DNA from 4 places in the Methylobacterium sp. M6A4_1b genome. Region 2 is predicted to be linked to each of the others. Evidence: predicted binding sites of a transcription regulator. Region 2 holds the regulator's gene; each other region holds the start of a gene.
The links. The regulator LexA, encoded in region 2, represses DNA repair genes until DNA is damaged. The targets are predictions, from matches to a motif close to TGTTCNNNNTGTGTTCNG.

Region 1 (7,475 bases), on a different contig from region 2:
ACGTGGATGACGCCGTTCGACTGCATCACGTTGGCGGTGGTGACGGTGGCGGTGCTGCCCTTGGCATCGGTCACGTAGACCTTCTTGCCCTTGGTCTGGACGATGAGCGGCGCGCCCTCGACCGTCTTCAGCTGCGCTTCGCCGCCGCCATCCTTCGCGAGCTTCATCAGGTCCTTGGCCGTGTAGGTGCCGGGGACCACGTGGTAGGTCAGGATCTTGGTGAGCGTCACCTTGTTCTCGGGCTTGACCAGGGTCTCGACGGTGCCGGCCGGCAGCTTGGCGAAGGCGGCGTTGGTGGGCGCGAACACCGTGAAGGGGCCGGGGCCGGCCAGGGTGTCGACGAGGCCGGCGGCCTTCACGGCGGCGACCAGCGTGGTGTGGTCCTTCGAGTTCACCGCGTTTTCGACGATGGTCTTCGAGGCGTACATCGGCGCGCCGCCGACCATCGGGTTCTTCGCGAAGGCCGCGACCGGGAAGGCGGCGCCGACCGAGACGGCGAGTACGACGGCGGCGACCCGGGACGCCACCGGACGACGGGGGTGAAGATTGATCATGAAGCGCATCCTCTGAGAAACGGTTGCCCCTTCGAGGGGGGTCAGCGGCCGTTACGGAGCGCCGTGGCAGAAAGTTTCAGATGCAGGAGCGGGCTGGACCGGCTTTGCTGGAATGCCTTGCCGCCGCGCAGCACCGGCGGGCATTTCAGTTGCGGGAAGTCGGCGTTCCCGAACGCAAAAGCCCGCCTGACCATGAGGTCGGACGGGCTTCCCTGGTCTATGCGGCGGCGAGGTCCAGCCTCGCCGCCGGCGTCGAGATCAGTACTTGCGGATGATCGGAGCAGCCGAAGCCACGGCCGGGGTCGGCGAGTACAGCGGAACGACAACGCGGAACCAGCCCTCGGTGGTATCGATCTGATCAGAGGTGCGCGCCACCGTGCGAGCCACGTAAGCCTGGGTCGTGAACAGGCCGAAATCGTAGCCGATGAGGCCACCCAGGAGGAAGCGGCCGCCGCGACCAATGCGGCTGTTCGTGACGCCCACCGGGATGGTCGCAGCGTCTGCATAGAGGAACTTGTCACCCTGCAGGTTGACCGTACCGTAGCCGATGGCACCGATCTCGAACTTGCCGAACTTCTTCGTCGCCGTCAGTTCGAGGTTCAGAGAGTCGGAGATGTTGAACGGACCGCGGGTTCCGAAAGCGTTGTTCCCGCTGAAGGTTGCCGGGCCGTCATAGAAGTTGAGGGTCAGGTTGGCAGTCGCGTTCCAGCCGTCGCCGGTGTAGCTGCCGGCGAGGCCGGCGCGGTAGGTGTTCGAGGCGAGCTGCGTGAGCACAGGCGTGGGAAGAGTAGCACCAGCGTTGTTTCGGATGACGCCACGGTCGCCGTTCAGCTCGTTCAGGTAGGCGCCGAACAGAACGCTGACGCCGAAGTTGCCGCCGAGATCGAAGGCCCAGATGCCGCCGACGAAGGTACCGACGTTGATCGAGAGATCGCGGACGTCGCCACCACGGTTGCCCTTACCGAACACGAAGACGGTCGGAGGAGCGACGAGGAGCTCGACGCGGCCACCGAAGGGGACGAACGGCGTCGACCACACGAGAGCCGGAACGTTGACGGCCGTATCGACGCTGCCGACCGGGCTGTTGTCCCGACCGCGATAGGTGAACGTGTTGATGCCATACACGCCCTCGGGCAGCGGGGCGCCGACCGCGAGGCCGACCGTCTCACCCGGAACCGTGGTGGTCTGCGCGTAGGACGCGGTGGCGGTCATGCTGGCCGTGAGCGCGAGCGCTCCGGCGACGAGCCAGTTCTTCGACATTTTTACTCTTCCTTCCCAAGGATTTCAGGCGTCCGCCGCGTAGCCATCCGAACCATTCTGCCGATGCGCCGCTTGTTCGCAGCTTGTTTGCAGTTGGTTCGGCGGCCCCCCTTGCGGCCCGTTCTCAAGTCTCAACGTCGAGAACTATTCTACAGGACGCCGCGGAAGGACAGCGGAATGCTTGGAAACGGGGCAGTTCGACCCACACCGTTGCGCAAAAGCCGCATTTTCAGTGCAGTGCCGCGGAAGGATTTGTTAACCTTTTGAGCAGGTTGGCGGAGGCGAACACGCTGCTTTCGGAGGCGAGCCCGGCAAAATACCGCTGAACCCTCAAGCTGTTATGGTTACGGTTCCGCGCCGGGAACATCCGGCAAGGATGCCCGGGCCGTTGCGCAGGCCGGTCCTGCGGGTGAACCCGTTTCGGCCGATTGATGCGCCGCGGAACGCCTTGCGGTGGATCCGACCGGGCGAATCGCCCGGTATTGCGGAGCCTGGGCGCGCTATTCGGCGGCGGCGCGGCCCTTCGTGGAGGCAGCCGCCGGCCGCCGGGCCAGGACGTCGCGCAGGAATCGGCCCGTATGGCTCGCCCGCGACTTGGCGATCTGCTCGGGCGTTCCTTCGGCCACGACGACACCGCCGCCGTCGCCGCCTTCGGGACCCATGTCGATGACCCAGTCGGCGGTCTTGATGACTTCGAGGTTGTGCTCGATCACCACGACCGTGTTGCCCTGGTCGACGAGTTCGTGAAGCACCTCCATCAGCTTGGCGACGTCGTGGAAGTGCAGGCCCGTCGTCGGCTCGTCCAGAATGTAGAGCGTACGGCCGGTGGCCCGCTTCGACAGTTCTTTGGAGAGTTTCACGCGCTGGGCCTCGCCGCCCGACAGGGTCGTCGCCTGCTGACCGACCTTGACGTAGCCGAGGCCGACCCGGGCCAGGGTCTCCATCTTCTCGCGGATCGTCGGCACCGCCTTGAACAGGTCGGCGGCCTCCTCGACGGTCATGTCGAGCACGTCGGCGATGGAATGGTCGCGGTACTTCACCTCCAGGGTCTCGCGATCGTAGCGACGGCCCTTGCAGACGTCGCAGGTGACGTAGACGTCCGGCAGGAAGTGCATCTCGATCTTGATCACGCCGTCGCCCGAACAGGCTTCGCAGCGACCGCCCTTCACGTTGAACGAGAACCGCCCGGCCTGATAGCCGCGGGCCTTGGCCTCGGGCAGCCCCGCGAACCAGTCGCGGATCGGCGTGAAGGCGCCCGTGTAGGTGGCCGGGTTGGAGCGCGGCGTGCGGCCGATCGGCGACTGGTCGATGTCGATGACCTTGTCGAGGTGCTCCAGCCCGTCCAGCCGCTCGAAGGGTGCCGGATGCTCCAGAGCGCCATTCAGGGATTTCGCCACCGCCTTGTAGAGCGTGTCGATGATCAGGGTCGACTTCCCGCCGCCGGAGACGCCGGAGATGCAGGTGAAGGTGCCGAGCGGGATCTCCACCGAGACGTTCTTCAGGTTGTTTCCGCGGGCGCCGACGAGGCTGAGCTTGCCCTTGCGGCCCTTACGGCGCGCCGTCGGAACGCGGACGCTCATCTCCCCGGTGAGATACTTGGCGGTGAGCGATGCCGGATTCTTCAGGACCTCCTCGGGGGTCCCCTGGGCGATGATCTGGCCGCCATGGATGCCGGCACCGGGGCCGACATCGACGACGTAATCGGCCTGCAGGATGGCGTCCTCGTCGTGCTCGACCACGATCACCGAGTTGCCGAGGTCGCGCAGGCGCTTCAGCGTGCCGAGCAGGCGCTCGTTGTCGCGCTGGTGCAGACCGATGGACGGCTCGTCGAGGACGTAGAGAACGCCGGTGAGCCCGGAGCCGATCTGCGAGGCGAGGCGGATGCGCTGGCTCTCGCCGCCCGAAAGAGAGCCCGAGCCGCGCGCCAGGGTCAGGTATTCGAGCCCGACATCGATCAGGAAGGTCAGGCGGTCGCGGATCTCCTTGAGGATCCGGAAGGCGATCTCGTTCTGCTTGTCGGTGAGCTTGTCCGGCAGGTCCGAGAACCAGGCGTGGGCGTCGCGCACCGAGAGAGCGGTGATCTCGCCCACATCCTGCATGGCGATCTTGACCGACAGGGCTTCGAGTTTCAGGCGCTTGCCGCCGCAGCTGGCGCAGGGCGTCTCGCTCATGAAGCGCGCGATCTCCTCACGCGAGGTGTCGCTCTCCGTCTCCTTGTAACGCCGCTCCAGGTTCGGGACGACGCCCTCGAAGGGCTTGTTGACCTCGTAGGCCCGCATCCCGTCATCATAGGCGAAGCGCACCGACTCAGCGCCCGTGCCATAGAGGATCACGTCGCGGGCCTTCGCCGGCAGGTCGCCCCACGGCACCGTGGTCTTGAAGCCGTAATGGCGGGCCAGCGCGTCGAGGGTCTGGCCGTAATAGGGCGAGGTCGACTTCGCCCAGGGGCCGACAGCGCCGCGCTTCAGGCTGAGCTTGGCATCCGAGATCACGAGCTCGGGGTCGATCCGCATCTCGTGGCCGATGCCGCCGCAGGTCGGGCAGGCGCCGAAGGGATTGTTGAACGAGAACAGCCGCGGCTCGATCTCCGCGATGGTGAAGCCGGAGACGGGACAGGCGAAGCGCGACGAGAAGGTGATCGCCTCGCGCGGCGCTTCCCCCTGGGGCGTGTCGGCGAACTCGATCAACGCAATGCCGTCGGCGAGCTCCAGCGCCGTCTCGAACGAATCAGCCAGACGGGCGGCGATGTCCGCCCGGACCACGATCCGGTCCACCACCACGTCGATGTCGTGCTTGAGCTTCTTGTCGAGCTTCGGCACGTCGTCGATGGCATGATACTCGCCGTCGACGCGCAGGCGCTGGAAGCCCTTCTTCTGGAATTCGGCGATCTCCTTGCGGTACTCGCCCTTCCGGCCGCGGATCACCGGCGCGAGCAGGTAGAGGCGGCTCTTCTCCGGTAGGGCGAGGACCCGGTCCACCATCTGGCTGACCGTCTGACTCTCGATCGGCAGGCCCGTGGCGGGCGAGTAGGGAATTCCGACCCGCGCCCAGAGCAGGCGCATGTAGTCGTAGATTTCGGTGACCGTGCCGACCGTCGAGCGAGGGTTCTTCGAGGTGGTCTTCTGCTCGATGGAGATCGCCGGCGACAGACCGTCGATCTGGTCGACGTCGGGCTTCGACATCATCTCCAGAAACTGGCGCGCATAGGCCGAGAGGGATTCGACGTAGCGGCGCTGACCCTCCGCATAGATCGTGTCGAAGGCGAGCGACGACTTGCCGGAGCCGGACAACCCAGTGAAGACGACGAGTCGATCCCGCGGAATCGTCAGGTCGATGTTCTTCAGGTTGTGCTCTCGGGCGCCGCGCACCGAGATGACGCGCGCATCGCGGGCGCCGTCGAACAAGGCCTCGATCTTGGCTTCGACCCGCTCGGCCTCGGCTTGCGATTTCTTGGCGGCGGCTTTGGCTTTGGCCATGGAGTCTCTTCGGAAACGTCTGCGGCGCGGAACTCGGTAGGACTCGACCGGAGCCCCCGCGGCATGTCGGGCGCGCCACCACGTCGGGCAAGACGCGCGCCGCGCATATCCGTCCCTCAGCTAGAACAAAATGCGTACGCGGACAACATCGCGAGGCTTTCGAATGGCGCAGAGCGTCGGCCGGGGAGGTGGATGCGAAGGCATGTGCAGATTTCGCACCCGCTGCGACGCTTCGCGGGGCTCCCGATCGTCGACGGCCCGGGACGCATCGACCGGCCCGCGATGGCTGATGGAAGGGATGCGATTGCCGAGATCATCGCGGGCCAGCGCAGGCAAGCAATCGGATGTCCCCAAAGATCCTGTCAAAGTATCTGCACAAAAACTAAGATATCTGATCAAAAAATGAACATGTCTCGGTGTCGAAACGCAACTTTTACCCTCGACATCGAGAAGGAAGGCAACGGTTTCACGCAGGTCTCCTTCCATGTCTTCCGGTCTGCTCTCGTCGCTACGCGCACGCATACTTCTGGTTGCATTGGCGCCATGCCTCGCTTTCGCGCTGGTCGTCGGACTTGCGGTCACCGAGCGAATGGACATGCGAACCCGGATGACGAACGTACAGGCGCTCGTCGGCATGGCGGGGCGCATCAGCGCCCTGGTGCACGAGGTTCAGCGCGAGCGCGGCGCCTCCAGTCTGTATCTCGGCGCCAAGGGCACCCAGTTCCGCGCCGAGCTCGACGCCCAGCGCCTGCGCACCGATGCCGCCCGCAAGGCACTGGATGAAGGTGAGGCCGAGCTCGATCTCGCCGCCGTCGGAGCCGGCGTCGTTCGACGCAACGATGCGCTCAACGAGCAGCTCGGCGGCATCGGTCCCCATCGCATCGCGGTGGACGCGCTCGGGCGGACGCCGGCGCAGAACATGGCGCTGTATTCGGGCGTCATCGCCAACGCGCTCGATCTCGTGCGCGAGGTTTCCCAGGTCGCCGCCAGTGCGGACCTCTCCGCGCGCATCGCCTCCTACTCGTCCTTCATGGCGCTCAAGGAACTCGCGGGACAGGAGCGGGCCGCCGCTTCGGCGATCTTCGGTGCCGGCCGCATCGATCTTTCCGGCCACGAGCGGCTGGCCGGCCTCAACGCCGGCCAGACCATCTACGAATCGCTGTTCCGCCTCGGCGCCGAGCCGGCGCAGGCGGCGCTCCTCGACGCCGGCAAGGCCACGCCCGCGGCCCGGGAAGTCGACCGCCTGCGCCGCCTCGTTCTCGATACGCCCGCCGGTAGCGCGCTCGCCTTCACCGACGCCCCCGCCTGGTTCGGCCTCGCCACCCAGCGCATCGACGCCCTGAAATCCATCGAAGACCGGCTCACCGCCGATCTCGGCACGGCCGCCGGAGCCGCCGGGGCCGCGGCCGAACGGAGCGTCATGCTCTGGATGGCCGTCGGCCTCACGACCCTCGGCCTGTCCTGCGGCCTCGCTTTCGCCTTCGGCACCGCCATCGCCCGTCCGCTCACCCGGATCGCCGCTTCGCTCACGGCGATCGGGCGCGGGGAGGAGGCCGGCACGATCCCGCGGAAAGGCGCCCGCGAGGTCCGCGCCATCGCGGCGGCGGCCCTCGACTTCCAGGCCAGCGTGGCCGAGCGCCGGCGCATCGCCGCCGAGGCGGACCACGTCACCGCCAATGCGGCGGCGGCCCGGCGCGCCGAGATGGTGGCGCTGGCCGATCGCTTCGAGGCTCAGGCGAGCGGCATCGTCGAGGCGGTCTCGGCCGCTTCGAGCCAGCTGGAGACCGCGGCCTATGCGCTGACGCAGGCTGCGAGCGACACCGCATCCCTCAGCGGCTCCGTGGCGGCCGCCTCGAGCGAGACCGCGGCCACGGCCGATACGGTGGCGGCCGCCACCGAAGAGCTGAGCGCCTCGGTGCGCGAGATCGGCAACCGGGTCGAGGCCTCGAGCGCGGTCGCGAACGAGGCCGAGCGCGATGCCGCCCGGATGGCCGAGGACGTGAACCGCCTGGCGCAGGCAGCGAGCAGCATCGGCGAGATCGTCGGCCTGATCAGCAGCATCGCGGCCCAGACGAACCTGCTCGCACTCAATGCCACCATCGAGGCGGCGCGGGCCGGCGAGGCCGGACGGGGCTTCGCCGTCGTCGCAGCGGAGGTGAAGAGCCTCGCGACCCAGACCGCCAAG
Region 2 (7,475 bases):
GTGGCTACGACTTCGCCCGGGATGCCTTCTTCCGCGAAATCGGTGCGGTCGGCTCCCTCGTCGGCAAGGTCGAGGTACGGCCCGGACCCAAGACCGCGGACTGGCAGTTCCGTCTTGCCGCCGCCGTCGACGCGGCGCGGAACGCCCTGACGCGCCGGATCACGGACGCCAATGGCGGCCAGGCCGGAGCCGTGGCAGCCGCTCTCGTCACGGGTAAGCGCGGGCTGATCAGCGCCGAGACCAACGACATTCTGCGCGCCGCCGGCATCTACCACGTCGTCTCGATCTCGGGACTGCACATGGTCCTGGCGGCCGGCGTGGTGTTCTGGCTCGTACGCGCGCTGCTGGCCATGCTGCCGTTCGCAGCGCTGCATTGGCCGATCAAGAAGCTCGCGGCGATCGTCGCCATGGTGGGTGTGACGGCCTACTGCGTCTTCTCCGGCTGGGACATCGCGGCCGAGAGGTCGCTGATCATGACCCTGGTGATGCTCGGTGCGATCCTGGTCGACCGGCCGGCCCTCAGCATGCGGAACCTGGCGATCGCCGCCCTGATCGCCCTGGCGCGCGAGCCGGACGGGCTCCTCGGGCCGAGCTTCCAGATGTCGTTCGGTGCGGTCGCCGGCCTGATCGCCTGCGCACCGCTGATCGGCGGCCGCGCGCTGCGACGCGAAGGTATCGGCCTGCTGCCCCGAACCTTCGCCCTGGTGACCACGGCGATTGTCGGCACCTTGGCAACGACTCTCGTCGCCCAGATCGCCACCGCGCCCTTCGCGACGTATCATTTCCAGACGATCCAACCCTTCGGGCTCGTGGGTAACGCGCTCACGCTGCCGCTGGTCTCGCTGGCCGTGATGCCGTCGGCCGTCCTCGGCATCCTCGCCTATCCCTTTGCCCTGGATCAGCCGGTCTGGTGGGCGATGGGCCTCGCCGTGCGAGGAATGCTGACGATCTCCACTTGGATCGCAGCCTTCGGGAACGCGGTCGTGGTGATCCCGGCATTCGGCGCGGGCGCTCTCTGTCTCATGGCATCCGCGTTGATCTTATTGACCCTCCCGGCCTCGTCGTTGCGCTGGCTCGGCCTGCTTCCGGCGGCAATCGGCATTGCCTGTGCGGCCACCCCGGAACGCTCCGACATCTACATCGATCGCGAGGGGGCGGGTGCGGCGATCCGGGACCTCAGCGGGCGGCTCGCCACCTTGGGTAGGCCCCCGTCTTTCGTCCTCGGACAGTGGCTGAAGGCCGATGGCGACGGCCGCAGGGTGGAGGACGTCCCGGCTTTTCAAGGCGCGCGCTGCGACCGCCTCGGCTGCACCCTGATCACGCCCGATGGTCGTGCGCTTGCGCTGACCACCGACAAGCGCGCAATCGGGGAGGATTGCGCCAGGGCAGAGATCCTGATTTCTCGGCAATCCGCCCCGACGGGCTGCGCCGCGTCGATCATCGTCGACCGGAATTTCCTACAGTCGCACGGCGCGACGTCGGTTCGCCTCGCCCGCGATGGCCCGGCACTCGCGACGGCCAAGCGTCCCGGCGACCTCGTCCCCTGGCGCGCGAATTCGTCGAGAAAGCCGACGGAAGCGCTGCCGACGAAAGCGGGCCCGCCGATCCTTCCGACGCCGCGAGCGGCGCCGGACCCCACTGCCGATCCATCGGATCCGCCCGGTGACGAACCGGGCGGCGACAGCCTTCAGTAGCGACGCACCAGGCTGACGAGGCGTCCCTGGATCTGCACCCGGTCCGGGCCGAGCACACGCGTTTCGTAGGCTGGGTTCGCGGCTTCAAGAGCGATGGACGAGCCACGCCGACGCAGGCGCTTCAGGGTCGCCTCCTCATCGTCGATGAGCGCGACGATAATGTCTCCGGTATTGGCGGTGTCCTGCTTGCGGATGACCACGAGGTCACCGTCGAGAATCCCTGCCTCGATCATCGAATCACCCCGCACTTCCAGGGCGTAATGTTCGCCGCCGGCCAGGAAATCCGGCGACATCGTCACCGAGTGACTCTGCTCCTGGATGGCCGAGATCGGCGTGCCGGCCGCGATCCGGCCCATCACCGGGATGGTCACCGCCCGACCGCTTTCGTCGGTGGCCTGCGTTGTCGGCAGGCGGGACACCGAAGCACCCGCCGGCAAGCCCTTGCCCTTGCCGCCTTCGACCACGCTCGGCGTGAAGCGGCGCACCTCGGGAGCGGGACCGGCGCGCGACGCGCCCGCGTTGCCATTCAGGCTCTCCGGCATGCGGATCACCTCGATGGCGCGCGCCCGGTTCGGCAACCGGCGCAGGAAGCCACGCTCCTCGAGAGCTGTGATCAGGCGATGGATGCCCGATTTCGACTTTAAGTCGAGAGCGTCCTTCATCTCGTCGAACGACGGAGGAACGCCGCTCTCGCGCATCCGAAGCTGGATGAACTGGAGCAGGTCCAGCTGCTTACGCGTCAACATGCGGGACACTCTTCGTTAACGCCACGGAACGCGGCGGGTGGCACCAGAAACAAACCACGAACACATTAAACGTTCCGTAAGTGTTCTGCAAGGGTTCCTGTCGAGAGCCGCCGGGATGTTGGGAAGGGCCGACAGTGTGCTCCGGGCAGCACGCAGCCCGGACGATACCTGCCCCGCATGCGGCCAGGACCGGGCCAGATCGGAAGCGGCCGGTCTGGGATGACGGTGCGCTGGGCGCTACGACGTCCGGGTCCGGCCGCCCCTGGGCTTCGCTCCGGAGGCTTCGCCACCCCCAGCGTTCGAAGCGCGGGGATCCCGCCAGAAAGTGTCGAACAGCCGTTGCATGGCGCGCGCGTTCTCCTGCTGTACTTCCAGGCCCGTCTGGAACATCTGCTGCATCACGTCGAAGGGGGCGTCCGCAGCGGCCTTGTCCGGCACATCGGCCCCTGTTCGCGACGGAGCGGTGAGCCGGGGTGGTGCCGGACGGGCTCGCACCTGGGGCGGCGAGGGCGCAGGACTCGCCGCGGTGGCGCCCGACTTCAGAAACGCCTCCATCATCTCCGACCAGGCGTTGGGTGGAAAGCCGAAGGGGTTCGTCTCGGCGCGCGGGGGTGGCGCGGGCGGAGGTGCCTGATTCATCATGACGTGGACGATCCCCGCCACCACCATACCGGCCATGACCGGCAGCATCTGCTTCAGGGCCGGCATCGCGACGCCGCTCACGGTCGCCGCCTGCTGCAGCACGGCCTGGCTGAGATGCGGCGAGCCGAAGAGCTGCTTGACCAGCATGTCCATCTGCGGCGTCGCGCTCGGTACCGTGGGCGGAGTCGGCCCCACGAGATTGAAAAGCTGGGCGAAGCCGGTGGGATCGTACGCGACGTTGCGCTGCAGGCCCATTGTCAGGGCCGGCATCAGAGCCTCCATCGCACGCAGGCTCTGGTCCGGCGACAGGCCGAACTGCCGTCCGAGTCCCTGCGCATTGGCGCCCGCCTGCGCCTGGAGAATGTCGAAAAGATTGAACATGGCGGCCTCGCGGACGAACAGCGGCTTTCCCGGCTATCGACCCGGGGCGCGCCCCGCGAATTCTGTCGCATCCGGGTAGCACTGACCAGCCCAGGCGCCTCATGACTGCCCGATTCCGCGCCGACGGGAGCCCGCATCAACCTGTTTCTTGACCCGGATCCGCCGATGCGCTTCTCCGCGCCCCTGCTCGAGGCGCGCCTTGTGCGCCGCTACAAGCGCTTCCTGGCCGACATGGAGCTGTCGGATGGTTCCCTGGTCACCGCCCATTGCCCCAATCCCGGAGCGATGCTGGGCCTTGCTGTTCCGGGTACGCGCGCCCTCCTGTCGGAGACACGCAGCCCGACGCGCAAACTCGCTTTCTCCTGGGAATTGGTGGAAGCGGACCTACCCGGCGGGAGGCAATGGGTGGGCATCAACACGATGCGGCCGAACGCCCTGGTGGCGGAGGCCTTCGCCGACGGCAGCCTGCCGGCGCTCGGCGGCTACGCCGTCCTGCGCCCGGAGGTCCGCTACGCGCAAGCCAGCCGGGTCGACTTCCTCGCCACGGGTGAGGGACTGCCGCCATACCACGTCGAGGTGAAGAACTGCCACCTGATGCGCAGGGCCGGCCTCGCGGAGTTCCCGGATTGTGTCGCCGCTCGCAGCGCCCGGCACATGGCGGACCTGGCTGCGGTCGTGGAGGCGGGGGGCCGCGCGATGGTCGTCATCGTGGTGCAGATGTGGGCCGACCGCTTCGACGTGGCCCGGGATCTCGACCCAGCCTTCGACCGGGCGTTCCAGGCCGCACGGTCCGCTGGCGTCGCCGTACACGCCCATCGCTGCCGCGTCGGCCCCGGCGGGATCACCATCGCCGCTGCGATCCCGGTTCTGTAGGACGCTGGTCTCGGCGGAAGCCGGTTTGGGCGGTGGGGGAACGGCGCGCCGTCAGGCCGCCCGTTCGAAGATCAGGTTGAGGCGCGTACGGGCGATCCGGCGATAGCCGTGCTGTTCCAGCAAGGCCGGCAGATCGATCTGCCACTGATCGGTGCCGTTCTCGACGATGAGCAGGCGTGGCCTCAGTGCGACCGGGGCCGCCCGCAGGAATGGCTCCAGGATCAGGTCCTCGGCCCCTTCGACGTCGAGCTTCATGGCGTCGATGCACTCGATCCCCTCGCCGCGGGCGAGTTCGAGCAGCGGCACGGCCGGCACCCGGATCTGTGCACCTTCGTTCGTCCCGACGATCTTCAAGCTTGATTCGCCGCGGTTGCGCGGATCGACGAACAGAGTGAGTTCGCCGGCCTTGTCGGCGACGGCACACGCCACCGCCTTCACGGTTCCGAACGGGTTTTGAGCGATGTTGTAGGTCAGCCGGTCGAACACGTCCGGCTGCGGCTCCACCGCGAGGATGCGTGCGCGCGGCCCCGCGAAGGCCGCCACGAACAGCGCATAGGCACCGATGTTCGCGCCGATATCGAGGAAGGTGCAGCCCGGCTGAAGCTTCGCGCGCAGGAGGTCGCGCTCCTCCGGATCGAAGAACTGCGGCGTGAAGAGCACCTTCTTCTCGCAATTGTTGTTATAGGGGTAGAGCCGCATGCGCGCGCCATAGCGCTCGACATCGAGAGGCGCACCCCGCAACAGGCTGATCGCCACCCGGCGCAGGAACAGGGCAAGGCGCCGGCCGGCCCAGCTGGCGTAGGAGATCCGCCCCGTCAGCTGGGCGATGCGGGCGACGAGGCCGGTGGGAGCGTAGGTGCCATAGGGCTGCGTGTCTTTCATCGTGCCTGCTGATGCCAGCGCGCGGGCCCGGCGGCAAGCGAAGCCAGCACGACCGAGCCGGCACCAGGACGATGCCCGAGGCCGGAAATCTCTCAGCGTGCGAATCGAGACCGGCGATAGGGTGCCCCACTGGTTCGCCTCGAGAACGGTTCGGCAAGCTGGGGCAAATTTCCGGGAGCGGCCTTCACATCCCAAAGCTGTTCCATTGTGGCAACACCACGACTGAAACCAGTATGGACGGCGCTAAATTGCCTTAAAATTAGGCGCATGCACAAAGGATAGCTTTGCCGTAGCGGGGAACCTTTGAGAACGTCGCCATAACGCAGATTTCTCCGCAGAGTTCCCCATGACCATGCACCGCTCGCTCCTCGCCCTCTCAGCCGTCCTGCTGTCATCGGTCTGTGCTTTTGCAGCCGACATCCCGGCGAAGGTGCTGGCCATTCCGGCTCCCCCGGCTTCCTGCAAGGCCGAAATCACCTTCCCGGCCTATGGCGGCTTCATCAAGCAGAACCCGAACCCGGCCTGCCTGACGCTCGGCGGGTTCGGCGACATCTATGTCGGCGGCGCGGTGAGCGGGTACTTCTACGATCAGAACAACGTGACGACCATCGCGCTTCCGGGCATCGCTGCCGATCGCTTCGCGCGCGCCGACTTCTCGAACCTGATGGGCTTCATCCAGAAGGCCGACGGTCCGTTCCAGTTCTACGCCGCCGTCGGCGCCTACTCGATCCCGGGCCTCGGCGCGCCGATCTTCAGCGCCATTGACCAGACCAACCTGCTGTTCTCGCCGGCTCCGATCGCCTTCGGCAAGTACGTGATCAACGACAACTGGTCGGTCCAGGGCGGCCGCATGCCGACCCTGATCGGCTCGGAACTGCCCTTCACCTTCCAGAACCTCAACATCTCGCGCGGCCTTCTCTTCGCGCAGGAAAACATCATCAACCACGGCGTGCAGGTGAACTACTCCGACGGTCCGTGGGCCGCCTCGTTCGCCGCGACCGACGGCTTCTTCTCCGGCGAGATCAACTGGGTCACGGGTGCGATCACCTACAAGATCGACTCCGCCAACACGATCGGCATCAACGGCGGTACCCATTTCAGCAAATACAACGGCTTCGACTTCTCCACGCCGGCCGGCAACCGCAACCTGTTCGCCACGCCCACGACGCTCCAGAACAGCAGCATCGTCAGCGCCAACTACACCTACGCCGACGGCCCCTGGATCGTGACGCCGTACATCCAGTACACCAACGTCGAGCGGAACGACGCGCTCTTCCTCACCGGCGCCGAGACCTTCGGCGCCGCTCTGCTCGCCGGTTACGCCTTCACGGACCAGTTCTCCCTGGCCGGGCGCCTCGAGTACATCACCCAGAGCGGCAGCCGGAACAACCCGTTTGGCCGGACTAACATCCTCTACGGCGCAGGCAGCTCGGCCTTCTCCTTCACGGTCACGCCGACCTTCACCTTCGACCGCTACTTCCTTCGCGGCGAGTTCTCGACCGTGCAGCTCTACGACATCACCGATTTCGGCGGCTTCGGCACCGGCTTCGGCCGCACCGGCCTGAAGACCTCGCAGGAGCGCTACATGATCGAGACCGGCATCACCTTCTGATCCCGGCATCCGGTCCGGTTCGAAGAAACGCGGCGGCAGGGAAACCTGTCGCCGCTTTCATTTTGGGATGAGCGTCACGGCGGGGCTTCCGTCGACGCGCCCGCGGGTCCAAGGAGGCAGGCGCCATGCCCCGACCGATAAGGCCCGAGCCCATGCAGAGCTTCGATTCCGACGGCGTCGCCATCGCCTATATCGACGTGCCGGCGGTGGGCGGATCGGGCGAGCCGATCCTGCTGATTCATGGCTTCGCCTCGAACCACGCGGTGAACTGGGTCAACACCCTCTGGGTTCGAACCCTGACCCAGGCCGGATACCGCACCATCGCGTTCGACAACCGGGGGCACGGCGAAAGCCAGAAGCTCTACGATCCGGAGGCCTATGGCGCCGACCTCATGGCCCAGGATGCGCGCCGCCTGCTCGACCATCTCGGAATCGAACGCGCCGACGTGATGGGCTACTCGATGGGTGCGCGCATCGCCGCTTTCCTCGCCCTCGACGCGCCGCAGCGCGCGCGCTCCCTGTTGCTCGGCGGCCTCGGTCTGCATCTCGTGGAAGGCAAGGGCCTGCCGGATGGGATCGCCGAAGCCCTGGAGGCGGAACCCGGCGCACGTGCGCCGAACCCGACGGCCGCCGCGTTCCGCACCT
Region 3 (7,475 bases), on a different contig from region 2:
GGCCTCCCGGGCGGCCTCGATGGTCTCGGCCACCACCAGGGCGACGATCTGGCCGGCATAGGCGACCGCGTCCGAGTCCAGCGGCCGGTGACCGCTATTGGCGAAGCCCCCGGCCATCAGGTGCTTCACCGGCCGGATGGCACCGGCGAAATCCCGGTGGGTGAAGATGCGCAGGCAGCCCGGGACCGCCTCCGCGGCGGCGAGGTCGAAGCCGATGATCCGTCCGCGCGGGATCGTGCTGGTGACCAGCGCCGCATGGGCGAGGGCGTCCGGGCGCCTGTCCGAGGCATAGGTCGCCCGGCCCGTGACCTTGGCGGCGCCCTCGACGCGGGGATGCGGATGCCCGAGCCAGGCCGGATGGTCGAGCGCGTCGGTCGGTATCGCCATCGGCCTCTCCTCGCCTCACGGCAGGCGTAACCGCAGGACCGGCCCGCCCGATCCGGGCGCGACCCCGAGTCGCTCGACGCCGGGCCTCAGGCGAGGAAGGGCAGCAGGTGGTCCAGCACGATCTCCGGCGCCTCCTCCTGAAGCAGGTGCCCGCAGGGGAGAGCGTGTCCCGCCACCCGGTCGGCCTTCTCGCGCCAGGTCGCGGCGACGTCGTAGAGCTGCCCGACCGTGCCTTGCGCACCCCAGAGGGCGAGGAGCGGCGCGGTGACCCGGCGCCCGGCCGCTTCGTCGGCGGCGTCGTGTTCGAGGTCGACGCCGGCCGCGGCCCGATAATCCTCGCAGATCGCGTGAATGCTGCCGGGGGCGCGGTAGCAGCGCAGGTACTCCCGGATCAGCGCCTCGCTCGGGATGCCGGGCGTCCGGCTCTGGCCGGCGAGGTGATGACGCAGGTACGCCTCCGGATCGGCGCCGATCATCCGCTCGGGCAAGGGCGCCGGCTGGATCAGGAAGAACCACCAGAAATACCGGGTCGCGAAGGCGCGGTCGGTGCGGGCGTACATCGTCTGCGTCGGCGCGATGTCGAGGACGGCGAGACGGTCCACCGCGGCGGCGTGGTCCAGGGCCAGGCGGTGCGCGACGCGCCCGCCGCGATCGTGCCCGACCACGGCGAAGCGCTCGTGGCCGCAGGCGCGCATCAGCGCGACGGCGTCGGCCGCCATGGCCCGCTTGGCATAGGGCGCGTGGTCGGCCGCCGAGTCCGGGCGATCCGAATCGCCGTAGCCGCGCAGGTCGGGGGCGAACACCGGATGGCCGGCCTCCCGGAGCCGGGGCGCCACCGCGTGCCAGGTGGCGTGGGTCTGGGGATGGCCGTGCAGGAGCAGCACCGGCAGCCGGTGCCCGGCGGCGGACAGGGCGACCCGCAGGCGGATATCGGGCAACGCCACGTCGGCGAGATCGAAGCCGGACAGGAACGGGCACGGCCCGCGGCGGGTGATGTCGATCGGCGGCATGGCGTCCTTGAGGCGGCGCAGAAGGTTTCGGCCGTTCACGCGGTCGCATCCGGCGCCGGCATCCCGGATGGGCTCCGGATCGCGGGCGGCGACGAGTGCGGGTCACGCAGAATCGGCTCAAGCCGAGAAACACAAGGGCGTCCCCGCGACGGCGCGAGAGCAAGCCGGGACGTGCCCGGACCGCCCCCGCCTCGCCGGATCGTCCGCCTCAACCCTTCCAGTTCTTCAGGGCCGCGAACGGGCTCAGCGCCGGGTCGGCCGCCGGCGGGTTGAGCACCGGCTCGACCTGCGCGATGGCGTCCGCCAGGGAGAAGGCCGAGCCGCTGGTCAGCTTCCCGCCGGCGGCGTCCTTGTGCCCGCCGCCGCGGAAGCGCCGGGCGCCGTCGAGGGCGGTCTCGTTGTTGGAGCGGAAGGACATCGTGCCGGCCCGCTGCACGTTGAGGACGCGCCTGGCGCGGCCGCTCTCCATGATCAGGTCCGAGACCCGCTGGAAGGTGCCCGAATCGAGGCCGAAGGACATCAGCGTCCCGTCCGACAGGGGATGGAACAGGTCCGAGCGGGCGAGCACCCGGGCGATGCGCATGCGCGTGGTGAGGGTGCGGTCGTCGCCTTCGTCGTCGGCGAGGTAGGCGTCGAGGATGGCCTTGCGCAGGGCCGGCACCCGGCCCTCGATCACGGCCGGGGACGCGCCGTCGCCGAGGAGGCGCGCGACTCCGAGCAGGAGGTCGCCGACGAAGCGGTCGTGCCAGGGATGTCCGATCGGCACGAGGTTGGAGACGTTGTCCCAGAACATCTCGTCGAGGCTGAGGCCGCTGCGGAATTCCGGGCGGTCCTTGCGCCAGAGGTCGACCGCGTCCACCGCCGTCACCAGGGCGCCGAGGATCGGGTCCTCCCCGGCCGCGCGGGTCGCGTAGAGCGCCCGCTGCTCGTAGGCCATGCGGGTGGCGCAACGGGCCTCGTCGATGAGCACGACGATGTTCGGGTCCTCGAGGTCGAAGCGCAGGAGGCCCGGCACCTCGGGATCGGCCTGCGGCGCCAGTCGCTGGTCGCGCAGCTGGTCCACCGACGAGGCGTGGTGGTCGAGCACGACGAGGCGGTGGCGCGCCTCCGGCTCGCGCCGGCGGTTGAGGGCGGCGAAGTTGCGGATGAACGTCACCGCCACCGCCTCGAGGCCGAGGTCGGTCATCAGGATCATCTCGGGCGCCGCGGTCTTGCCGAGGCGCTTCAGCTCGGTCTCGACCACCGGCCCGACATCGGAGTAGCGCGGCACGTGCACGATCCGGGCGACGTCGGCGAACTGGCCGACCACCGTGGAGGCGCCGTAGCCGTCGAGGTCGTGGTGGGTGAGCTGGGTGATGTTCACGTGCCTGTCCTCGGGCGGGTCGCGAAGCGCGGGCGCCGCGTGTCGTGCGGCGTCCGCCGCGTGGTCTCGGCGCCCTTATGGGGCACGCCCGCCTCCACGGCGAGCCCCGCCGCGCCTGCGTCGGTTCCGCGGTGGATCGCGGGGATGCCGGGCTTGATTCCCACGGCCGGACCGGGAATCTGCGAACAGACCACGAACACGGGTGGGCAACCGATCGGGAGGGGCGTCCGCGATGGACCCGGACGACGCGGGCGCGATCCGCAAGATCATCCACATCGACATGGACGCCTTCTACGCCTCCGTGGAGCAGCGCGACGATCCCGCCCTGCGGGGCCGGCCGGTGGCGGTGGGCGGATCGCGCGAGCGCGGGGTCGTGGCGGCGGCGAGCTACGAGGCGCGGACCTTCGGCGTGCGCTCGGCCATGCCCTCGGTGACGGCCCGCCGGCTCTGCCCCGACCTCGTCTTCGTCAAGCCGCGCTTCGAGGTCTACCGGGCGATCTCCGAGCAGATCCGGGCGGTCTTCGCCGAGCACACCGACCTGATCGAGCCCGTCGCCCTCGACGAGGCCTATCTCGACGTGACGGAGAACCGGCAGGGGCTGCCGACCGCCACCGCGGTGGCCCGCGCGATCCGGGCCTCGATCCGCGCGCAGACCGGGCTCGTGGCCTCCGCGGGCGTCTCCTACAACAAGTTCCTGGCCAAGGTCGCCTCGGATTTCCGCAAGCCCGACGCCCTGTTCGTGATCACCCCCGCCATGGGGCCGGCCTTCGTCGAGGACCTGCCGATCGGGCGCTTCCACGGCATCGGGCCCGTCACCGAGGCCCGCATGAAGGCGCTCGGCATCCTCACCGGGCGCGACCTGCGCGCCCTCAGCCTCGAGACCCTGACGGCGCGGTTCGGCGCCTCGGCGCCCTACTATCACGGGGTGTCGCGCGGGATCGACGCGCGCCCGGTCCGGGTGAACCGGATCCGGAAGTCCATCGGCGCCGAGAACACCTTCTCGGAGGATTCGGCCGACTACGCGGTGCTCGCCGGACGCCTGACGCCGATCCTCGACAAGGTCTGGGGGGCCGCCACCGCCAAGGAGGTCCGGGCCCGCACGGTGACGCTGAAGGTGAAGTTCGCGGATTTCGAGCAGATCACCCGGGCGCGCTCGATGCCCGGCTTCGTGCCGGACCGCGCCGCCCTGGAGGAGGCCGTGCTGGCCCTCCTGCGCGACCTGTTCCCCCTGCGGCGCAGCGTACGCCTCCTCGGGGTCTCCCTGTCCGGCCTGGAGCACGGTCCGGCTCCCGAACCGCGCCAGCTCGGCCTCGGCCTGTGACTTGCACGCCTCGAGGACAGGCCGGCGCGGCGCCGATGCGCTGACCGCGCCGCAGGACCAGGATGACGGCGAGACCGGGCGCCGCCATCGCGGCCCCTGCCACCGAGACCGCGGGATAGCCGCCACCGAGGTCGATCACGAGCCCGCCGAGGGCCGCACCGATGGCGTTGCCGAGGTTGAACGCGCCGACATTCAGCGCCGAGGCGAGGTTGGGCGCCGCGCCGGCCTCCGCCATCGCCCGCATCTGCAGGGGCGGCACCAGGGCAAAGCTCGCGACGCCCCAGAGCAGGATGAGCGGGGCGGCGACCCAGCGCGATTCCATCCCGACGGCGGAGGCGGCATCACCCGCGTCGGAAATTTTTGCATCGCCGACGAACTCACGAGCGGGCGCCGGGTGCCCTTGCCGGAGCGCTTCAATCCACAGGATCGAGAGGCCGTCCACGCGGTCGTCGGCGGCGGCGCGGCTATGCGGGCCCGCGTCCGAGTGGCCATCGACGTCCTGGCCGAGGCGCTGCGCGGACCGAACGGATCACCGGCACCCGGCACGCCGCACGCAAACGAAAGGGGCACCACCCTTTCGGATAACGCCCCCTCGGATCAGCCGGTCCCGCGGGCGGGACCGCGCGATCGCCCTTAGTTGAAGGGATCGATCTCGGCGGACTCGTAGCTGGTGACTTCCATGCCGACGCAGATCTCGGAAACGATGGGGGCAGACCACTTCATGACGTCTCTCCTGGCTTGTTTTGGGGGTGAAAGCCGAACCCGATCGGGTTCGATCCGCCTTGCGACTAAGGACGTGCCTCGAAAGGACGGGCCTTAGTTGAAGGGATCGATCTCGGCGGACTCGTAGCTGGTGACTTCCATGCCGACGCAGATCTCGGAAACGATGGGGGCGGTCCAGGTCATGGGAAACTCCTTCGTGTTCGACCCTCTCGATATGCCGTTGTGTTGGGCACAATACAAGCGGGCACTACACTTATATTTCTCATAGGATCGCGAGAACGTGCCGGCCATGCCCCGTCCGCCGGGTCCATCCGTCGTCCTCGAACAGGAAAACCAGTGATATGGTGCCGGCCACCCGGCTCGAACCGGGCAGCGGCGACGGCCTGCCGCTCGATGGGGCGGCAGCCGTGGCGAGGGCGCGACGGCACGGCTGCGCAGGAAAGATCCGGCCGGCGCCGGTTTCGGCTTGACGCCCCGGGGAGGGGAGGCGCACTGACGCGCCGCCGAGCGAGCCCGCGCGGGGGTCACGACCCACCGGGCGGCACGCCTCGACTCCCTCTCGACGATTCCGATGCCCAGCGACAATCCAGACCGATCGCCCGCGCCGTGCGCGGCCGCCTCCGCACCCTCCGCCTGACGCCCGCCGACCGGGCCCCGGCGGCCCGATGCGGGACGGCCCCACACGGCCGGATCGCGCGCCCTGCGAGGTGAGCCCATGAACGAGATCGCTTCCTTCCCGACCGGCATCGATCCGGCGGTGCTCGCCGCCCGCCTGTCGGACGAGCGCGCACCCGACATCGTCGAGGCGCTGAACGAGGAGGCTCCCGAGGTCGCCGCCGCCATCCTGCTCGGCCTGCCGGTGGAGCGGGCGATCGAGGTGCTCGACCAGCCCGAGCTCGACTGCGCCGCCGACATCATCGAGATGCTGCCGCGCGACCGGGTCGCCTCCTTCCTGTCGGGCATGTCGGCCGACCGCATCACCGACCTGTTCCGCGAGATCGAGGAGCCGGGCCGCTCGGACCTGCGCGCCCGCCTCGACGCCGAGACCCGCGGTGCCGTCGACCGGCTGAGCACCTACGGGGAGGAGACCGTCGGCTCGCTGATGACGACGGAGTTCGTCGCCGTGCCGGGCAGCTGGACCGTCCAGCAGACCCTCGATCACGTCCGGCAGGTGGAGAAGACGCGCGAGACCATCTACGCGATCTTCGTCCTCGACCCCCGTACCCGTGCGCTCACCAAGGCCGTGCCCCTGCGCCGGCTGATCACGGGCGGGCCTGAGGACAACGTGCTCTCGGTGGCGCCGAACCGCCGCCCCCTGGCGGTCTCGCCCACCGCGAGCCGCGAGGAGGCGGCCCGCCTCATCTCGAAATACGACCTCCTGGCCCTGCCCGTCATCGACGCGGTCGGCCATCTCATCGGCATCGTCACGGTGGACGACATGATCGACGCCATGGTCGAGAAGCAGACCCAGGACGTGCAGCGCTTCGGCGGCATGGAAGCGCTGCCCGAGCCCTACATGGACATCCGCTTCCCCACGATGATCCGGAAGCGGGCGGGCTGGCTCTGCGCGCTATTCCTCGGCGAGATGATGACCGCCACCGCCATGCAGGGCTTCGAGGGCGAGCTCGAGAAGGCCATCGTCCTGACCCTGTTCATTCCGCTGATCATGAGCTCGGGCGGCAATTCCGGCAGCCAGGCCACCTCGCTCCTCATCCGCGCCCTCGCCCTGCACGAGGTGCGCCTGCGCGACTGGTGGCGGGTGGCCCTGCGCGAACTCCCCACGGGCCTTGTGCTCGGCGCGATCCTGGGCGCGATCGGCGTCGTCCGGATCGTGGTCTGGCAGAAGACCGGGCTCTACGATTACGGCGTGCACTGGCCCCTGGTGGCGGCCACGGTCGGGGCGGCGCTGGTGGGCATCGTCACCTTCGGCTCGCTCACCGGCTCGATGCTGCCGTTCCTGCTGCAGCGCCTCGGCTTCGATCCCGCCACCGCCTCGGCCCCCTTCGTCGCCACCCTCGTCGACGTCACGGGCCTCGTGATCTACTTCTCCGTGGCGATGCTGATCCTGCGCGGGACGCTGCTCTAGCAGGGTGTTGAAGAAGTCGGCCAACGGCAGGCGATGAAGGGGATTTCGTCGCCGCGGTGGACGCGGATTTCGCCGCGAAGCGAGCCGTCGGCCTGGACCTCGGCCGATCCCGAGCCGCAGACCGCGTCCATCTCGTCATTGCCATTCCAGTCGAACGCGATGGCGGCGCGTGCACTCCCGCGGGTGGCTCCGCCAGCGAAAGCTCCGGTGACACACCCGAAGGCGAACGCACCGCGGCCGTCCTCGAAGAGGATGTAGGCTGGCTCGACCATATCGGCGTAGTCGTCCTCGTAGCCGGGCAGCTCGACGATCCGGCACTTGCCCAGGACGCTCACACCGGAGCTCCGAGCAGCTTTGGCAGGCGGACGAGGTTGTAGGCCGCAGCCGTCAAGGCGAAGGCCCATCCGACCTTGTCGCGGCCTTTGAAGCGGGCCTTGCGCAGGCCGCCGACGGTCTTGATCCAGCCAAAGCCCTCCTCGATGCGTTTGCGGATCTTCTGGCTCCGACCGTAGCCGGCGTGGCGGGTGGTTCGTCCGTCGATGGAGGAGCGGCGGCCGTTGGTGTTCCGGGCCACGTGCGCGCGCA
Region 4 (7,475 bases), on a different contig from region 2:
CTCAACCTCTGTCGGACCCGGCTCACCGGTCCCTGTGGCGTTTGCTGCGCTCCTCATAGCATCGCCCCGCGCCCGGCGCCAAGACGGATCGGCCACGCTTGCCTGCGGTCGATGATCCCGGATCAGGCCGGGATCCGCACCGTGGCGCGCAGGCCCCCGAGCGGGCTGTCGTGCAGGCTGACGTCGCCGCCATGCGCCCGGGCGATATCGCGGGCGATGGAGAGCCCGAGGCCGGAACCGCCGGCATCCTGGCGCGCGTCGTCGAGGCGCACGAAGGGCTTGAACACTTCCTCGCGCTGCTCGGGCGCGATGCCGGGCCCGTCGTCGTCGATGGAGACCAGGAAGGCACGGGCCTCGCGCCGGCCGGTGATGGCGACGGTCTCACCGTAGCGGGCGGCATTGGCCGCGAGGTTGAAGAGGCAGCGCCGCATGGCGTCCGGCCGCAGGGTCAGCTGCGGGTGGTCCTCCATCTCCACGGCCTCCACGTGGGCGCCGAGGCGCTCGACATCGGTGCGCAGATCCTCGAGGAGCGCACGCATGTCGGTGGGCACCGCCACCTCGCCCGAATCGCCGCGCGCGAAGGCGAGGTAGGCCTCCAGCATCCGGCTCATCTCGTCGACGTCGCGCTGCAGGTCCTCGACCTCGGGGGTCTGCTCGACCAGCGCGAGCGAGAGCTTGAAGCGCGTGATGATGGTGCGCAGGTCGTGGCTGACCCCGTTGAGCATCGTCGTGCGCTGCTCCATCGCCCGCTCGATGCGCCGCTTCATCTCGATGAAGGCGTGGCCGGCCTGCCGGACCTCGCGGGCGCCGCGCGGCCGGAACTCGATCTCGCGGCCCTTGCCGAAGCTCTCGGCGACGGCGGCCAGCCGCAGGATCGGCTTGATCTGGTTGCGCAGGAACAGGATGGCGACGCCGAGGAGCACCAGGGACGAGCCGCTCATCCAGAGCAGGAAGATGTGCGAGTTCGAGGCGTAGGCCATGCTGCGGCGGGCGGTGACGCGCATCACCCCGTCGGGAATCGAGACCCGGATCTCGATCAGGCTGGAGCGGCCCACGGTGTCGATCCAGTAGGGCCGGCGGATCTGGCGCCGGATCTCGTCGGAGAGCGCCTCGTCCAGGATCGAGAAGAACGGGCGCGGTCCCGCCGGCGGCAGCTTGGCCCCCTTCAGGATGTCGACGTCGAGGTTGAGCCGGTCGTTGGCGATCCGGGTCAGGGTCTCGGAATCCTTGTCCTGGGGATAGCTCTCGTAGATGTCGATCAGGGCGGCGACGTCGGCGGTGACGGCCGAGGAGAGCCGGCGCGTCACGAGCTGCCAGTGGCGCTCCATGAAGGTGTAGGCGATCACCGACTGGAGCAGCACCACCGGCGCGATGATGATGATCAGCGAGCGCGCATAGAGCCCCTTGGGCAGGACGTCGCCGATGGCGCGGCTGACCAGGCGCCACATCCGTCCGGGCCGGGGCAGGGCGGCGAGGCGGGCCGCCGTGCGCTGAAGAAGGCCGGTGGCGGCCATGGGGTCAGTCGACCGCGAGGCGGTAACCGACGCCCCGCACCGTCTGCAGGAACAGGGGATTGGCCGGATCGACCTCGGTCTTGCGGCGCAGGCGGTTGATCTGCACGTCGATGCTGCGCTCGGCCGCGAGGCCGCCGCTTCCCGCAAGGGCCTCGCGCTCGACGTTGGCGCCGCCGGCCTGGGCCAGGATGGTGAGGATCTCGCGCTCGCGCTCAGTGATTCGGATGACCTCGTCCTCGCGGCGCAGCTCGCCGCGGTCGATGCGGTAGGCGAAGGGTCCGAAAGTCACCGTGTCGTGGGTGAGGGCGCGCCCGCTGCCCGCCTCGCTGCGGCGCTTGATGATGTTCGACAGGCGCAGGATCAGCTCCCGCGGCTCGAAGGGCTTGGGCAGGTAATCGTCGGCGCCGATCTCCAGGCCCATCACCCGGTCGTTGGGATTCGAGCGCGCGGTCAGCATCAGGATCGGAACGCGCGAGGTCTGCCGCACCTCCCGGGCGTAGTCGAACCCGCTTTCGCCCGGCATCATCACGTCGAGCACCAGGGCGTCGAAGACGAAGCACTGCGCCTTGGTGCGGGCCTCCGGCACATTGCCGGCGGCGGTCACGCGAAACCCCTGCTCGAAGAGGAAGCGCGACAGGAGCTCCCGCACCCGGCGGTCGTCGTCGACCACGAGGATGTGCGGCGCGTGGTCGGGCAGATCGATCTTCGCGCGCGTTCCGACCATGGCCATCAGGCGGCACTCCGGGCGCGCCGGGACATCAGGCGCTGCACGGCCGCGCGGGCATCCGGCTCGATCATGCCGAACAGGAAACTCTCGGCGGAGAGGGAAGTCTCGCCGCCGCGCTCGGACGCCGCGAGGGCGCGCGCCACCCGCTGGCTCTGGACCCGCATGAGGTCGCCGGCCAGATCCGCTCCGGAGGCGGTGCAGAAGAGCAGCCGCTGGCGCCGGTCGCTGGTGCCGGTCTTCTGCGCGATGTAGCCCTGCTCGATCAAATCCTTCAGCACCCGGTTGAGGCTCTGCTTGGTGATGCGCAGGATATCCAGGAGTTCGGCGATCGTAAGACCCGGATAGCGGTCGACGAAGTGCAGCACCCGGTGATGCGCCCGGCCGAAGCCGTACTGGGCCAGGATGCGGTCGGGGTCGCCGACGAAATCCCGGTAGGCGAAGAACAGCAGTTCGATGAGGTCGTCGCCGGAGCCGGAGGAAGGCGGCGCATCGGCCTCGGCATCGCGCATCGCGTGGGCAGTCACGTCCGGGGCGACCTCGATTTACGTCAGCGTTGTTGACATGTCCCAGCCCCGTCGCGACCCGTCAAGTCTCGCGGCCGGGCGGTCGCCGCCGGCTCCGTGAGACAACTGACCACGGGACAAGCCGCTCGCCGCGGACCTGGGGCAGGAACCGGGCCGTGGCCCCCGCGTTCACCAGAACATTTCGTGAACTGGAGATACCCACCATGGCCAGCACCCAGGCTTCCAAGTCCGAGGCTTCTAAGTCAAAGGCCTCCGAGGCGAAGGCTTCCGAGGCGAAGGCGGACGAGAACCCGAAGACCGATCCGAAGGACGTATCGAACCAGATCAAGGATCCGAGCCAGTGGACCACCGGCGGTGAGCCGATGACCGGCGCGCAGGCTTCCTACCTGAAGACCCTGTCCGAGGAGGCCAAGGACCCGGAGGCCTTCGACCCCGATCTCGACAAGGCCGAAGCCTCCCAGCGCATCGACGCCCTCCGCAAGGAATCCGGCAAGGCCTGACCGGATCGCTCGGGCCGCCGGCACCGTCCGGCGGCCCGAAGCGTTTGATCGGGACGCGCCGAACCTTCGACGATCTGCTTAAGTCCTCCGCAACGAAGGTCTCGTATCCTCACTCCGAAGCGCATTCGGCGAAAGACGTCACGGGGCCATGACCGAACTGGACATCGAACATTCCAGGCGTCGGCGGACCTCGGCGACGCGATATGGTCTCCAGGACCTGACCCGGCGCTTCCTGAACGACACGTCCGGCTCGACCGTGATCGAGTACGGCCTGATCATGGCCATGATCTTCCTGGCGATCGTGGCGGCGACGCGGTACTTCGCGGATCAGACGGGCGCGATGTACAAGTACATCAGCGCGGGCCTCGCCAAGGCATCCTGACCGCGTGCGACCGGTCACCCTGTGCTCCGCACGGCTCCGGCTGGCATCGGTCACTCGCCGCGCGGACGGGCCACCTCCTGCGGGAAGGGGCGCACGAGGCGATCCAGGAAGTCGAATTGTCGGCCCTGGATGACGCTCCAGCGAAGGTGGACCTGATCGCGATAGAGCGGTCGCAACGCGGCGGTCGCCGCCGGGCAGACGTCCCCCTCACACATCTCCGGGGCCGGATCGAGAACCTCCGCGCCGATCTCCCGCGCCACGGCCCTGAGCCGGTCGTGGATCGGCTGGCTAAGCCGCCGGAAGCGTTCCAGATCGATGGATTGCACGTCCGTCGTGTCCTGGCCCAGGTACAGGCGCTTGGCCAGTTCCAGGGGAACGTCGACGTTGTTGAACGGATAGGTCAGGAGGATGACGATCTCCGCCCCGGTTCGCCGCACCCGCTCCAGCCGCTCCTTCAGGCGTTGCATCGACGCATCGAGCTGGGCGGGCAGGGTCTCCGCCGTCCAATCCGCGCAGCGGTCGCCATCGAAGAAGCACACGGTCTCTCCCGGGCGGAAATAGCCCGACCACAGGGAGGTGACGACGACGCGCCGATATGTCCCCGTCTCCGCCAGCGTCAGGGCATGATCGAGGAAGGTCGCGCACACATCCCCCGGCCCGCGGCGCTTGACGCCGGGCATGATCGGACAGCCGCCGTGCGTCACGAAGGTCAGGTTCGGGCGGGCGAACCCCGCGCGCCTGGCCCATCGGCCATAGATCGCTTCGGCGATCGAGTCCCCGAGGAAGAGGATGTCGCCCCGCGTCCCTCCCGGCTGCTGGCAACCCCGTAGCACCCGATCCTGCTCCAGCCGCTCGCAATGTGCGGGGAATGCCCAGTCCGAGCTGGCCGCGGCGAGGTCCGCGAAGGCTGCGACGCGGTCCGGCCGACGCTCCTGGAGACCCTCGTGGCGCACGGCGTATCCGGACAAACCGGCAACCGCCCCGATCATCACGATCAGACCGAGGCGTCCGGCGCTCTGCCAGGACATGTCGGCGAAACGCGTCGTTTGCACGAACCGGCCCATCAGGACCATGAGGGCGAGGAGACCGATTCCGGCGACGGGTGGGACCGGCAGCGAGAAGTAATGGATCGCGACCGCGATGGGCCAGTGCCACAGGTAGATCGCGTAGGACCAGTCTCCGAGGAGCTGGGCGGCCGGAAACGCGACCAGCCGCGACGATGACCGGTTCGCCAGCAGGAACAGGCAGGTCGCCGCCACGGGCAGCGTGGCCCGATAGGAGGGCCACGGCATGAAGGCATCGAAGCCGACGATGCAGAAGAGCAGGACGGCGAGGCTCGCGACTTGGAGCGCCTGCGATACCCGCGCGCGCGACCAGACCACCGGGTGCAGCGCGACGAGGCCGCCGGCGAGCATTTCCCAGGCACGGGTCGGCAAGAGGTAGAACGCCGCCGATTGGTAGGCCAAGGGCGTCACGATGCACAGGGCCAGCGACACTCCGCAGCCGAGCCAGATCAGCAGGCGCAACAGGCGCAGGCTCGGCGCGATTTTCCATGCGGCCGCGAGAACCACCGGGTAGAGGATGTAGAACTGCCACTCGACCGAAAGCGACCACGTGTGCAGCAACCATTTCAGATCGCTCTGCCGATCGAAGTACCCGGCTTCCTGGTAATATTGAATGTTGGAGTAGAAGCCGAGCGAGCTAATGATATGTCGGCACAGTTGCTTGAGCGCGAGCGGATCGAGGAGGACGATCCCGAAAAGCAGCAAGGCCAGGCACAGCCCGAACAGGGCCGGCACGATACGATCGAAGCGGGCGGCGTAAAATTGCAGGAAGCTGAACCGATGATCCTGCAGGCGTCCGGCGATGATCCGCGTCATCAGAAACCCGGAAATGACGAAGAACATGTCGACGCCGACATACCCCCCCGCGAATCCGAAGATTTTATAATGAAATAATACGACAGCAACGACGGCAATCGCGCGGATAAAGTTGATGTCTTTACGAAAGCTGGCTGCTTTCATGCCAGAGGTGACTGTGTGACTACCATCAAACGCCTGCTTATCGATCAAAGGTCCATCGCCCTGAGCCAATAATACCGATCACTCCTTTTCCGGAGTCACCAGACGTCACGTCAATCACATTGGATATTTCTACCCGATCACTAATAAGTGTTTATATCAAATGATTATGACTATTGTTACTAATATTCCATAATCCTGCCGAGCTTTTGTGCTCTCATAGACGAGCGAACAGATTCTGCTTGGCAAGAGAATATGAATCTCTCTTGGTCTTTGCTTACTTATTTCTGAAGGATGCAAGAATAAGTGGATGATCTTGACCGTTGCAACGCACGTCGGCGATCGGCGGTCTCGCGGGGACATCGATCCGCATGTCCTGGCATCCGATCGCTTCGCTCGATCGCACACGAGCGGAAGCCCGGTTCCCCCTGGAGCGAGGTCGACCTCGAGGGGCTGCGAGCGCGTTCCGAGATCCGGAAGCCCCCCCGAAGGCGTTAGGGCGCGTGGTTCGACGGCGTCGGGGCGGCCCCATCGCCACGCTCGGCGGTGCCGGCCCGCGCGGCCTGGAGGAGGTCCTCGGCAAGCCGCGCGTCGTCCACCGCCCGCGCCAGGACGACGGCGCCGACGAGCGTCGAGAGCTTGGCCAGGGCCCGCTGCCGGCGGCGCTCCTTCGCGCCCTGGGGGGAGAGTTCGGTCAGGATGGTCAGAAGGTTGCGGACACCCTGGGTGAAGCGCCCGCGCAGGAGGCTGCCCGCCGGCTCGCGCGCGACGTCGTTCGCCAGTGCGGCGAGGGGACAGCCCATGCTGGGCGCCTGGACGTGTCCGACGGACAGGTAGTTGCCGATCAGAGCGTCCACCGTTCCGCGCCGCTCCTCGCCGAGGGCGGCGTCGAACGCCTCGATCGCGAGGGCATCCTTGCTGGCGAACTGACCGTAGAATCCGCCATGGGTCAGCCCGGCCGAGGCCATGATGTCAGCCACGCCGACCCCGTTCAGGCCGCGCTCCCGGAACAGGGCTGCGGCGACCTCGACGACCCGCTGGCGGTTGAGCCGGGCCTGCTCCTGCGAAACTCTCGGCATCGTGGCCCTCCTGCCGCCTCGGCACTCTCATATAGATGCGGACCGTCATCAAAACAGATCCGCACCGGCAGCGCCGTCAGGTTGCGGTCGCGTGCGGCGTCGCCGCGCCCGCGCCCTCCGGGTCTCGGGAGGCGCGCCCGACGCGGAACCAGAGGGCGTAGAGGGCGGGCAGGAACAGCAGGGTCAAAAGCGTGCCGACGCCGACGCCGCCGATCAGCACGTAGGCCAGGGCCCCCCAGAACACCGAGTGGGTCAGCGGGATGAAGGCCAGCATGGCGGCGGCCGCGGTCAGGATCACGGGGCGCGCCCGACGCACGGTGGATTCCACGATGGCGTCGTAATCCCCGAGGCCCGCCGCCTGGTCGTGGTGGATCTGGTCCACCAGGATCAGGGTGTTGCGCATCAGGATGCCCGACAGGGCGATCAGACCGAGGATCGCGTTGAAGCCGAAGGGCTGGTGGAAGAGCAGCAGGGTCGGTGCCGCACCCACGAGGCCCAGCGGCGCGGTGGCGAAGACCATGAACATGGTGGCGAACGAGCGCACCTGGATCATGATCACCGTCAGCGTCACGATCAGCATGATCGGGAACACCGCCACCAGGGACATCATCGCCTTTTCGCTCTCCTCCACGGCGCCCGCCGTGTCGATGCGGTAGCCCGGCGGGAGCTTGGCCTTGATCGGCGCCAGCAGGGGGAAGACCTGGGCGTGGATGTCCGGCGGCTGGCGA

Region 1: the regulator LexA is predicted to act here: its motif matches at 5,412-5,429, upstream of uvrA (excinuclease ABC subunit UvrA).
Region 3: the regulator LexA is predicted to act here: its motif matches at 2,942-2,959, upstream of dinB (DNA polymerase IV).
Region 4: the regulator LexA is predicted to act here: its motif matches at 2,938-2,955, upstream of ACLBWX_RS17580 (DUF3072 domain-containing protein).

The regions. Positions count from the first base shown of each region.
Region 1 covers NZ_JBKEZQ010000002.1:153,041-160,515, reverse strand. The annotation lists gene ACLBWX_RS02800 (fasciclin domain-containing protein) at 1-554, opposite strand, end outside; gene ACLBWX_RS02795 (hypothetical protein) at 813-1,814, opposite strand; gene uvrA (excinuclease ABC subunit UvrA) at 2,315-5,290, opposite strand; gene ACLBWX_RS02785 (methyl-accepting chemotaxis protein) at 5,775-7,475, shown strand, end outside.
Region 2 covers NZ_JBKEZQ010000017.1:20,863-28,337, reverse strand. The annotation lists gene ACLBWX_RS16275 (ComEC/Rec2 family competence protein) at 1-1,694, shown strand, start outside; gene lexA (transcriptional repressor LexA) at 1,688-2,440, opposite strand; gene ACLBWX_RS16265 (DUF937 domain-containing protein) at 2,678-3,463, opposite strand; gene sfsA (DNA/RNA nuclease SfsA) at 3,629-4,336, shown strand; gene ACLBWX_RS16255 (FkbM family methyltransferase) at 4,388-5,218, opposite strand; gene ACLBWX_RS16250 (outer membrane beta-barrel protein) at 5,565-6,830, shown strand; gene ACLBWX_RS16245 (alpha/beta fold hydrolase) at 6,983-7,475, shown strand, end outside.
Region 3 covers NZ_JBKEZQ010000013.1:120,722-128,196, forward strand. The annotation lists gene ACLBWX_RS14620 (xanthine dehydrogenase family protein molybdopterin-binding subunit) at 1-387, opposite strand, end outside; gene ACLBWX_RS14625 (alpha/beta fold hydrolase) at 474-1,397, opposite strand; gene ACLBWX_RS14630 (dimethylmenaquinone methyltransferase) at 1,606-2,760, opposite strand; gene dinB (DNA polymerase IV) at 2,993-4,081, shown strand; gene pqqA (pyrroloquinoline quinone precursor peptide PqqA) at 4,715-4,804, opposite strand; gene pqqA (pyrroloquinoline quinone precursor peptide PqqA) at 4,898-4,987, opposite strand; gene mgtE (magnesium transporter) at 5,520-6,890, shown strand; gene ACLBWX_RS14655 (hypothetical protein) at 6,887-7,225, opposite strand; partial or broken gene ACLBWX_RS14660 (IS5 family transposase) at 7,222-7,475, opposite strand, start outside.
Region 4 covers NZ_JBKEZQ010000020.1:62,230-69,704, reverse strand. The annotation lists gene ACLBWX_RS17595 (ATP-binding protein) at 123-1,448, opposite strand; gene ACLBWX_RS17590 (response regulator) at 1,519-2,238, opposite strand; gene ACLBWX_RS17585 (MarR family winged helix-turn-helix transcriptional regulator) at 2,244-2,750, opposite strand; gene ACLBWX_RS17580 (DUF3072 domain-containing protein) at 2,969-3,265, shown strand; gene ACLBWX_RS17575 (Flp family type IVb pilin) at 3,414-3,647, shown strand; gene ACLBWX_RS17570 (acyltransferase family protein) at 3,698-5,719, opposite strand; gene ACLBWX_RS17565 (TetR family transcriptional regulator) at 6,163-6,747, opposite strand; gene ACLBWX_RS17560 (efflux RND transporter permease subunit) at 6,824-7,475, opposite strand, start outside.